Regions from separate parts of the Pseudescherichia sp. L3 genome, predicted to be linked through region 3. Evidence: predicted binding sites of a transcription regulator. Region 3 holds the regulator's gene; each other region holds the start of a gene.
The links. The regulator sigma-54, encoded in region 3, starts transcription at its own class of promoters, with help from an activator protein. The targets are predictions, from matches to a motif close to GTTGGCACANNTTTCGCTNT.
Positions count from the first base shown of each region.

Region 1: the regulator sigma-54 is predicted to act here: its motif matches at 1,428-1,447, upstream of hypA (hydrogenase maturation nickel metallochaperone HypA).
Region 2: the regulator sigma-54 is predicted to act here: its motif matches at 1,796-1,815, upstream of NR795_RS01795 (amino acid ABC transporter substrate-binding protein).

Region 1 covers NZ_JANKYC010000002.1:124,626-128,005, forward strand. Annotated here, with positions in the region: gene hycC (formate hydrogenlyase subunit 3) at 1-137, opposite strand, end outside; gene NR795_RS12160 (4Fe-4S dicluster domain-containing protein) at 134-739, opposite strand; gene hycA (formate hydrogenlyase regulator HycA) at 820-1,287, opposite strand; gene hypA (hydrogenase maturation nickel metallochaperone HypA) at 1,476-1,826, shown strand; gene hypB (hydrogenase nickel incorporation protein HypB) at 1,830-2,702, shown strand; gene NR795_RS12180 (HypC/HybG/HupF family hydrogenase formation chaperone) at 2,693-2,965, shown strand; gene hypD (hydrogenase formation protein HypD) at 2,965-3,380, shown strand, end outside.
Region 2 covers NZ_JANKYC010000001.1:364,970-368,349, forward strand. Annotated here, with positions in the region: gene gltJ (glutamate/aspartate ABC transporter permease GltJ) at 1-431, opposite strand, end outside; gene NR795_RS01795 (amino acid ABC transporter substrate-binding protein) at 604-1,515, opposite strand; gene lnt (apolipoprotein N-acyltransferase) at 1,887-3,380, opposite strand, start outside.
Region 3 covers NZ_JANKYC010000004.1:71,527-74,906, forward strand. Annotated here, with positions in the region: gene rapZ (RNase adapter RapZ) at 1-561, opposite strand, end outside; gene ptsN (PTS IIA-like nitrogen regulatory protein PtsN) at 607-1,098, opposite strand; gene hpf (ribosome hibernation promoting factor) at 1,181-1,468, opposite strand; gene rpoN (RNA polymerase factor sigma-54) at 1,491-2,924, opposite strand; gene lptB (LPS export ABC transporter ATP-binding protein) at 2,972-3,380, opposite strand, start outside.

The DNA.
Region 1 (3,380 bases), on a different contig from region 3:
ACCATCCCGCAGGCCACCGCTCCGCCAATGCCGGCCAGCAAGCCGCTTAAGCCGCGATGAAACGAAAAAAGCAACGCCAGCACCGCCGCCGCAACAAACAGCAGCACGGCCAGGTCGATCAGCATAAACGCGCTCATTTCGCGCCTCCTTGCAGGTTGAGCAGCGAGAGGTCGCCATAGTCGCCGTTGAGGGTCAGCTCGCGCTTGCGTTTGCTGGCCCGGGCGATATCCAGCGAATTCACCATCCGCAGCGCGCCGGTTGGGCAGGTGCGAATGCAGGCCGGTCCGCTCTCATCGAAATCGCAGAGATCGCACTTCACCGCCACGGCGCGTACGCCTGGCACCCAGTCCAGCAGGGAGCTGACGCGCGCAGGAGCCGGCGGCGCGGGGGGCGCTTTCGGTGAATTGGCGTTAGCCGGAATATGCAGCGGGCGGCTGCCGCTCATCTCAATCGCGCCGAAAGGACAGGCGATTGCGCACAGCTTGCAGCTCACGCACAGGCTCTCATTGAGCTGTACCGCCCCCTCTACGCGATTGATGGCGTTCACCGGGCAAACCCCGGCGCAGGGCGCATCCTCACAGTGGTGACAAAGCTGCGGGGCAGACTCTTTCGCGCTGCGCATCACGCTCAGGCGGGGCATTGATTGCAGCCCGTGCTGGCGGTGCGTCTCTGAGCAGGCCGCTTCACAGGTGTGGCAGCCGATACAGAGCGTGGCGTCAGCAATAACAAAACGATTCACCGGACACTCCTCAGGTGGTCATTTTTGACGAAATCGTGCCGACGGTCTGTCATTTCGACACCCCTCGACACGGCAGGCATTCAGGCCACCGAGGCCTGGGCGGATTGGTTGGCGAGCTGGCGGAGATCGACCGGCGTATCCTGCTGAATTGCCGCATACAGGCCGTTGTAAACCGGACCGATCTTCTCTAAGTAGTGCTCCAGCACCTCGGCGCGGTCGCGGTTATTGATCCGGCCATCAATGCGGCCATCCTGCGCCAGCTGGGCCTCGGCAATCAGCAGCTGCTCGCCGCCGCTCTTGCTCTCCACCAGATAGTGGATGGTATGGCTGTTAAAGCCGTCCGCCAGGGCGACGGTAATAAGGAAGTGCTCGAACAGCACAAAGCAGAGATCCCGCTCCGGCGCGCAGTACATGCCGTGATGCAGGTGGGCTTTGGACAGCGTAATGCCCTGAACCAGCGAGTTGCAGTAAGCCTGCCACTCCTCTTGCAGGCGATGGTGCCGTTCGGCAATGAAGTCAGCTTTTTCGCTAATTTCCCAAATGGTCATTTCAGGTTACCCGGTTAGTTGTGACCAGCTCATATAGCACTTTCCATGCCATTTTTTAATTTATTGATTTTTAATGAAATTAATTGCGAGGCAGTGTCATTTCGTCAGCGTCGACATCGTCAGTAACGTCGTTTTCGTTGGCTGGCACCGTTATTGCATTAACGGCGCAGTGGATCATGGGAGGCCCTATGCACGAAATTACCCTATGCCAGCGGGCGCTGGAGCTTATTGAACAGCAGGCGGCGGCGCACGGCGCACGGCGGGTGACCGGCGTATGGCTGAAGATAGGGGCGTTCTCCTGCGTGGAGAGCAGCGCCCTCACCTTCTGCTTTGAACTGGTATGCCGGGGCACCGTGGCGGAAGGCTGCACGCTGCACCTCGACGAGCAGCAGGCGGAGTGCTGGTGCGAAAACTGCCAGCAGTTTGTGACCCTGCTGAGCCAGCGGGTGCGCCGCTGTCCCCAGTGCCAGAGCGATATGTTGCAGATCGTGGCCGACGACGGCCTGCAGATCCAGCGACTCGAAATTGAACAGGAGTAGACTATGTGTAGTACCTGCGGCTGCGGCGAAGGCAATCTCTATATCGAGGGCGACGAGCACCGCCCTCACTCGCCATTTCGCAGCGCCCCCTTTGCCCCTGCCCAGCGCAGCGGCCAGACAATTACCGGGGTGAAAACCTCATCCTTTACCCCCGCCCGGACGCCGGAAGGCGATCTCCACTACGGCCACGGCGTTGCCGGAACCCATGCGCCGGGCATGAGCCAGCGGCGGATGCTGGAGATCGAGATCGACGTCTTAGCTAAAAATAACCATCTCGCGGCGCGCAACCGCGCCCGCTTTGCCGCGAAGCAGCAGCTGGTGCTGAATCTGGTCTCCAGCCCCGGCGCGGGTAAAACTACCCTGCTGAGCGAAACGCTGCTGCGCCTGAAAGGCAAGGCGTCCTGTGCGGTGATCGAGGGCGATCAGCAAACCGTTAACGACGCAGCGCGCATCCGCGCCACCGGCACCCCGGCCATTCAGGTCAATACCGGTAAAGGCTGCCATCTGGACGCGCAGATGATCGCCGACGCCGCCCCGCGCCTGCCGCTGGCAAACGGCGGGATCCTGTTTATCGAAAACGTCGGCAACCTGGTCTGCCCCGCCAGCTTCGATCTTGGTGAGCGACACAAGGTAGCGGTGCTGTCGGTCACCGAAGGCGAAGACAAGCCGCTTAAATATCCGCATATGTTTGCCGCCGCCTCGCTGATGCTGCTCAACAAAATCGACCTGCTGCCGTATCTCCATTTTGACGTGGAAAAATGCCTCGCCAGCGCCAAAGCGGTGAACCCGGATATTGAGATTATCCAGCTCTCCGCCACCAGCGGAGAAGGCATGGACCAGTGGCTGGCCTGGCTGGAGGCGCAGCCATGTGCATAGGCGTACCGGGACAGATCTGCGCCATCGACGGGCTCCAGGCGAAGGTTGAGGTGTGCGGCATCCAGCGCGACGTCGATTTGACCCTGGTGGGCAGCGTCGATGAGTCCGGCGGCTCCCGCCTCGGCCAGTGGGTGCTGGTCCACGTTGGCTTCGCCATGAGCGTGATCGACGAAGCAGAGGCCCGCGACACCCTGGCGGCGCTGCAAAACATGTTTGACGTCGAGCCGGACGTCGGCGCGCTGCTGTATGGGGAGAACGCCTGATGCGCTTCGTTGATGAGTACCGCGCTCCGGAGGCGGTGATGCAGCTGCTTGCGCACTTACGCGATCGCGCCCGTCGTCTCGACTACACCCCGGCGCGCCCGCTGCGGATTATGGAAGTGTGCGGGGGCCATACGCACGCCATCTTTAAGTTCGGCCTCGACCAGCTGCTGCCGGATAATATTGAGTTTATTCACGGTCCCGGCTGCCCGGTCTGCGTTCTGCCGATGGGACGCATCGACGCCTGCGTCGAGATTGCCAGCCGTCCGGAGGTGATCTTCTGCACCTTTGGCGACGCCATTCGCGTACCGGGGAAAAATGGCTCGCTGCTGGCAGCGAAATCACGCGGGGCCGATGTGCGCATGGTCTACTCGCCGATGGATGCGCTTACGCTTGCCGAGGCCAATCCCGATCGCAA
Region 2 (3,380 bases), on a different contig from region 3:
GCGTTCTTTTGCCCGCGCGGCAGCGACTGAATAGCGGCCCGCACCTGCTCACAGACGCGCGCGGCGGTGAACAGCCCCAGACAGATCATCGACGAGAGGAAGAACTGAATATTCGGGTCGAGCTCTGACTTAAACCACATACCGAGATCTTCCGGCAGCAGCTCAGGCACCACCAGGTACCAGGTGAAGAACTGTACGATCAGCGGAACGTTACGAAACAGCTCAACGTAGAGGGTACCGAGCCCGGAGAGGAAACGGTTGGGCACGGTGCGGAGAATACCGAACAGCGAGCCGACAAGAAAGGCGATGATCCAGGCGGTAATCGACAGCGCGACCGTGACCTGAAAACCGCTCCACAGCCAGCCTAAATAGGTGGTGTTGCCGAACGGGGCCTGTTGCAGAAAAATACCCCAGTTCCAGTCTATTGACATACATGTACCTCAGAAAAAAAAGGGTAGCAGCGCTACCCTCGAAGATTGGTGAGAAGCTTTACGCACCTTTTTATGCGTAAGCGTCGCGCCGGATGGGGGAACGACCCTCCAGCGTCTAGTCTGTCCGTGCTTCCCGTCAATCGAGAGGGCGATAGTCGCCCTGTGTTTCTAGTTAGTTAAGTGCTTTATCGTTTGGCGTTTTGAACAGGGTCTGCATCTCGTTAGAGAGCTCGAAGTTCATGTTCAGGTTTTTCGGTGGAATTGGGTTCTTGAACCACTTATCAAACCACTTCGCCGCTTCGCCGGAAGTCTGCGCCTGGGCGATGGTGTCATCCATCAGCTTTTTGAACTGCGGGTCATCTTTACGCAGCATGCAGCCATAGGCTTCTTGAGACTGCGGCTTGCCGACGATCTCCCAGTTGTCCGGCTTCTTCGCTTTCGCGCGCTCGCCAGCCAGCAGGGCATCATCCATCATAAAGGCCACTGCGCGACCGCTCTCCAGGGTACGGAAGGAGTCGCCGTGATCTTTCGCGCTGATGATGCGCATATCCATCTTCTGCTCGTCGTTGAGCTTGTGCAGCAGCACCTCAGAGGTGGTACCGGAAGTCACCACCACCGCTTTGCCTTTCAGATCCGGGAAGTCCTTAATGGCTCCGCCTTTTTTCGCCAGCAGACGGGTGCCGACCACGAAAATGGTGTTAGAGAAAGCGGCCTGCTTCTGACGTTCAAGGTTGTTAGTGGTGGAACCACACTCAAAGTCAAAGGTGCCGTTCTGCAGCAGCGGAATACGGTTCTGGGAGGTGATCGGGATCAGCTTGACCTGCAGATCGGGTTTGTTCAGCTGTTTTTTAACCGCTTCAACGATTGCGTTGGAGTAGTCCTGTGAGTAGCCAACCACTTTCTGCTGGTTGTCATAGTAAGAGAACGGGACGGAAGACTCACGGTGGCCGACCACGATCACACCGTTTTTGGCAATTTTATCGAGCGTGCTTCCGGCAGCTGGCGCTGCTGCGTCTTCGGCATGGGCCAGACCGGCGCTCATTCCCACTAACAGCATTGCCGCGGTCAGTTTACGTAATTGCATATCCAACTCCTTCGTCATCAGCGCCAGGGACGCATTGATACCCAGTGTGTGTGTTTGTGTTGTTATATCCTGCAGCACAAGCATGCAGTGTTATGCGTGTTTGTTAACATTTAGTGTGGCTTGGTGTAAACATTTTGCTGCTTTATTGTTTCGTTTTGCGAAGCGCACCGCACCATTTCGAGGCAGAAAACATCGCTTGCACCTTTTTAGTGCTTTGGATGTTCACGGCTGGTGCACCGTAATAGCGCATCGGCAACAATTCGCAGCTGCCTGATATTAATAAGCAATTGCTGTGCCAGATTGGAATATGCAGAGGTGATGATGAAGGGGTGGGCCCGGCAAGCGGAGTGCCGCCGGGCAATGAGAAAGGATTATTTAACGCGACGCTGACGCAGGCTCATCACCACTGCGCCAAAGCCGAACAGCGCGGTGAGGATCCACACTGGCCAATTGCCCATACGGGCATACGGCGTCAGGCCAGTGGTCGGCGTAACCTTAGTGGTCAGCACCTGGCGGGTGAACTGCGGCAGCATGGCCTGAATTTCACCCTGCGGGCCAATCACGGCGGTAATGCCGTTGTTGGTGCTGCGCAGCAGCGGCCGCGCCAGCTCCAGCGAGCGCATTCTCGCCATCTGGAAATGCTGCCACGGACCGATGGACTTACCGAACCAGGCATCGTTGGAGATGGTCAGCAGGAAGTCGGTGTTTGGCCGGAAGTTGTCCCGCACCTGCTCGCCGAGGATGATCTCATAGCAGATGGCCGGGGTCAGCGCGAAGCCGTGGGCCGAAAGCTGCGGCTGCACGTAGGGACCGCGGCTAAACGAGGACATCGGCAGATCGAAGAACGGCGCCAGCGGTCGCAGAATAGACTCCAGCGGCACGAATTCGCCAAACGGCACCAGATGGTTTTTGTTGTAGCGATTCGTGGAGTTGTAGCTATACGCGCTCTCTTTGCCCAGCGTAATGATGGTGTTATAGGTGTCGTAGCGGTTCTGCTTGTTCAGGCGCGCGTCGACGATGCCGGTAATTAGCGTCGTGTCCTTGGCTCGCAGCAGATCGTCCATCGTGCTTAAGAAGCGCTGCTGGTTGATCTCCAGATCCGGAATGGCTGACTCCGGCCAGATAATCAGCTGCGACTTGCCCATCTCCCGCTCGGTAGCGTTGAGATAGATATTAAGCGTATTCTCCAGCTGCCCCTCATCCCACTTCAGTGACTGTGGAATATTGCCCTGCACCAGGGAGACCTGGGTGGTGCGCTCCGTTACCGGCGTAAACCACTGGATGTAGCGCAGCGGGAAGGGCAGGGCAAAGAGCACTACCGCCACCGCCAGGGTGCGCCAGCTGCGGTGAGCCGCCACCAGCACCAGCAGGCCACTGACCACCATCAGCAGGAAGGTGATCGCCTCGACGCCCATCACCGGGGCCAGCCCCTTCAGCGGGCCGTCAATCTGGCTGTAGCCAAACTGCAGCCACGGGAAGCCCGTTAATACCCAGCCGCGCAGGAACTCGGTGAGCTGCCAGACCACCGGCGCAGCGATGGCGACGCGGATGACACTGGTACGCGGCCACAGGCGAGAGAGGATCCCGGCGAACAGCCCGGTATAGAGCGACAGATAGGCCGCCAGCAGTACCACAAGAAAGACGTTGACCGGCCCCGGCATGCCGCCAAACTGGGCGATGCTAACGTAGACCCAGTTAATCCCGGTACCAAAGAGACCAAATCCCCATGCATAGCCAATCGCCGCCGCCTGTAGCGGGCGACGGTTAAGCGTCAGCCCTTGCAGGCCGATAAGGGAGATAAGCGCGGCAGGCCAGAAGTCATAAGGAGAAAAAGCCAGCGTTCCGCTGGCTCCTGATATTAGCGC
Region 3 (3,380 bases):
CGGCAGGAAGCGAACGTCAAAGACGTAATCGGCATCGATAGGAATGCCATGCTTGAAGCCGAACGACTCAAACACCATGGTCAGCTCGCGTTCGCGCTTGCCCAGCAGGCGGGTACGCAGCATCTCCGCCAGCTCATGCACCGACATCTCTGAGGTATCAACGATCAGATCCGCCCGGGAGCGCAGCGGCTCCAGCAGATCGCTCTCTTCGTCGATAGCGCTCTCCAGCGACAGGTTCTTGCTGGAGAGCGGGTGCAGACGTCGGGTATCGCTGTAGCGCCGGATCAGCGTGTTGCGATCGGCATCAAGGAACAGCAGCTGCGGCGAAAAGGCCGACGGCAGGTTGTTCATCGCCTGTTCAAAAATTTCCGGCGACTCTGGCATGTTACGCACGTCAATGCTGACGGCCGCCGAGATCTGGCGGTCGGCCAGCGATTTCGCCAGTTCGGGCAACAACACTACCGGCAGGTTATCCACGCAGTAGAAGCCCATGTCTTCCAGCGCTCGCAGGGCAACTGATTTCCCCGAGCCCGAGCGACCGCTGACGATCATCAGTACCATGTACCGTTTCTCCTCAGGCGAGCAAATAGAAAAGCCTTTCCCCGGCTACGCGTCATCGTGGCTGCCTTCGCTGTCCGTGATGATCTGGTACAGCTCCTCATCGCTCTGCGCGGCGCGCAGGCGTCGACAGATGGTTTTGTCCGCCAGGCGGCGGGCAACGAGAGAGAGCGTATGCAGATGCGTCTTTGTCTGATCGGCCGGAACCAGCAGGGCAAACAGCAGATCCACCGGCTGGTTATCGATAGCATCAAAGGCAATGGGCGTCTCCAGCTGTACAAAGACGCCGACGGCGCGCAGGGTATCTTCCTCGACCTTGCCATGGGGGATCGCGATACCATTGCCGATACCGGTACTGCCCATTTTTTCACGGGTCAGGATGGCCTCAAAGACCACCTGCGGCGGCAGGCTAAGCTGTTTGGCAGCCAGCTCGCTGATAATCTCCAGCGCACGCTTTTTACTCTGGCAGTGCACGCCGCTGCGGGTACATTCCTGGTTAAGGACATTGCTCAATTGAAGAGCGGAATCGTTGTTCATCATAAATTCACCTAAGCGTTGCTCGTGCAGACAACCTGCTGCGTGACCACAGCAGGTTGCTAACTGCCGTCGAACGCCCGGACAATTAGTGTTGTTTCAGTTTATCTTTATGTTTGTTTAACTGTCGCGCCAGTTTATCAATTAAACCGTCGATAGCCGCATACATGTCTTGCCCTTCCGCACTGGCGTGGAGGTCGCCACCGTTAACGTGCAGTGTGGCGTCCGCGACGTGTGTCACTTTCTCCACTTTTAACACAATGTAGACCTGATTGATCCGCTCGAAGTACTGCTCCAGCTTAGCAAATTTTGTACCGACAAAATCGCGCAGTGCTTCAGTAATTTCGACATTGTGCCCTGTAATGTTGAGCTGCATAGTGTCTTCCTTATCGGTTGGGTCAGACCAGCTGCTTGCGCTGGTTAGACGGCGGGATGGATAAAGACTCTCGATACTTCGCAACGGTACGGCGAGCCACCATGATACCCTGGTCGGACAGCAGGGTGGTCAACTTACTGTCACTCAGTGGTTTCGCAGGGTTTTCTGCGGCTATCAGCTTCTTCACCAGCGCGCGAATGGCCGTCGACGAGGCTTCGCCGCCGCCTTCGGTATTCACGTGGCTGGAGAAGAAGTATTTAAGCTCAAAAATACCTCTCGGGCTGTGCAGGTACTTCTGGGTTGTCACGCGTGAAATGGTGGATTCGTGCATCTCGACGGCCTGGGCGATATCTGCCAGCACCATCGGTTTCATAAACTCTTCGCCTTTGTCGAAAAAGGCCTGCTGCTGTTCAACGATGCAGCGGCTGACGCGCAGCAGGGTATCGTTACGGCTCTCCAGGCTCTTAATCAGCCATTTGGCTTCCTGGAGATTGCTGCGGATAAACTGGCTGTCGGCATCGTTACGCGTGCCACTGCACATGGCGGCATAGTGCTGGTTGATCTGCAAACGCGGAATGCTGTCAGCGTTAAGCTCGACCATCCAGCGGCCGTTATGCTTGCGCACCAGCACGTCGGGGATCACATACTCCGGCTCGCCGGTCTGGATCGACTGGCCAGGGCGTGGATCCAGCGACTGGATCAGGTTCACCGCCTCTTTCAGCACCTCTTCCTTCAGGCGGGTCACGCGCATCAGGGTGCGGAAATCGTGGTTTGCCAGCAGATCGAGGTGATCGCTGATGATCAGTTTGGCTTCGGCCCGCCACGGCGTATCGCTGGCGAACTGGGAGAGCTGAATCAGCAGGCAGTCGCGCAGGTCTCTTGCTGCTACGCCCACCGGATCGAAACGCTGGACGCGTTTCAGCACCGCTTCCACCTCGTCCAGGCCAACGTTGCTGTCGCCCATACTGTCGAGGATATCCTCCAGCGAGACGGTCAGGTAGCCCGTCTCATCCACGGCATCGACAATGGAGGTGGCAATAGCGCGATCGGTATCAGAGAAGGGGGTCAGCTCCACCTGCCACATCAGGTAGTCCTGAAGTGACTGGGTGGTCTCGCCCTGGTAGACGGGAAGCTCGTCGTCCTGGTAGTCTACGCCATTGCCCGACGGCGTACCGGCGGTGTAGATCTCATCCCAGCTGGCATCCAGCGGCAGCTCCTCGGGCATATCTTTCTGCTCAAGGGCGTCGGCGGAGTCTAATGTTTCGGTGTCCTGGGTCTGCTGGGCGTCTATCTCATCGTGAAGATCGGTTTGCTCCAGCAGCGGGTTGCTATCCAGCGCCTGCTGAAGTTCTTGCTGAAGTTCCAGCGTCGAGAGCTGCAACAGACGAATAGCCTGTTGCAGTTGGGGCGTCATGGCGAGCTGTTGGCTTAGCCGCAGTTGCAAACCTTGCTTCATGTTCAGAGCACTTCTCTCCCGCTAAAACATTACCGTCATTAACCCTATCAGAGTCTGAAGTCTTCCCCAAGATATACGCGTTTAACCTGTTCGTCTTCAAGGATTTGCTGCGGCGTGCCGTGGGCTATCAGATGCCCCTGGCTGACGATGTAGGCGCGTTCGCACACGGCCAGCGTCTCGCGCACGTTGTGGTCGGTGATCAGCACGCCGAGCCCGCTGTCGCGCAGGTGCTCAATGATGCGCTTAATGTCGATAACGGAGATGGGGTCAACGCCGGCAAAGGGTTCATCCAGCAGGATAAATTTAGGATTTGCTGCCAGCGCACGGGCGATCTCAACGCGGCGGCGCTCACCGCCGGAGAGGGCCTGGCCGAGGCTGTCGCGCAGGTGTTCGATGTGAAACTCTTCCATCAGCTCATTGGCGCGATCTTCACGCTGCTCTGAGGAGAGATCGTCA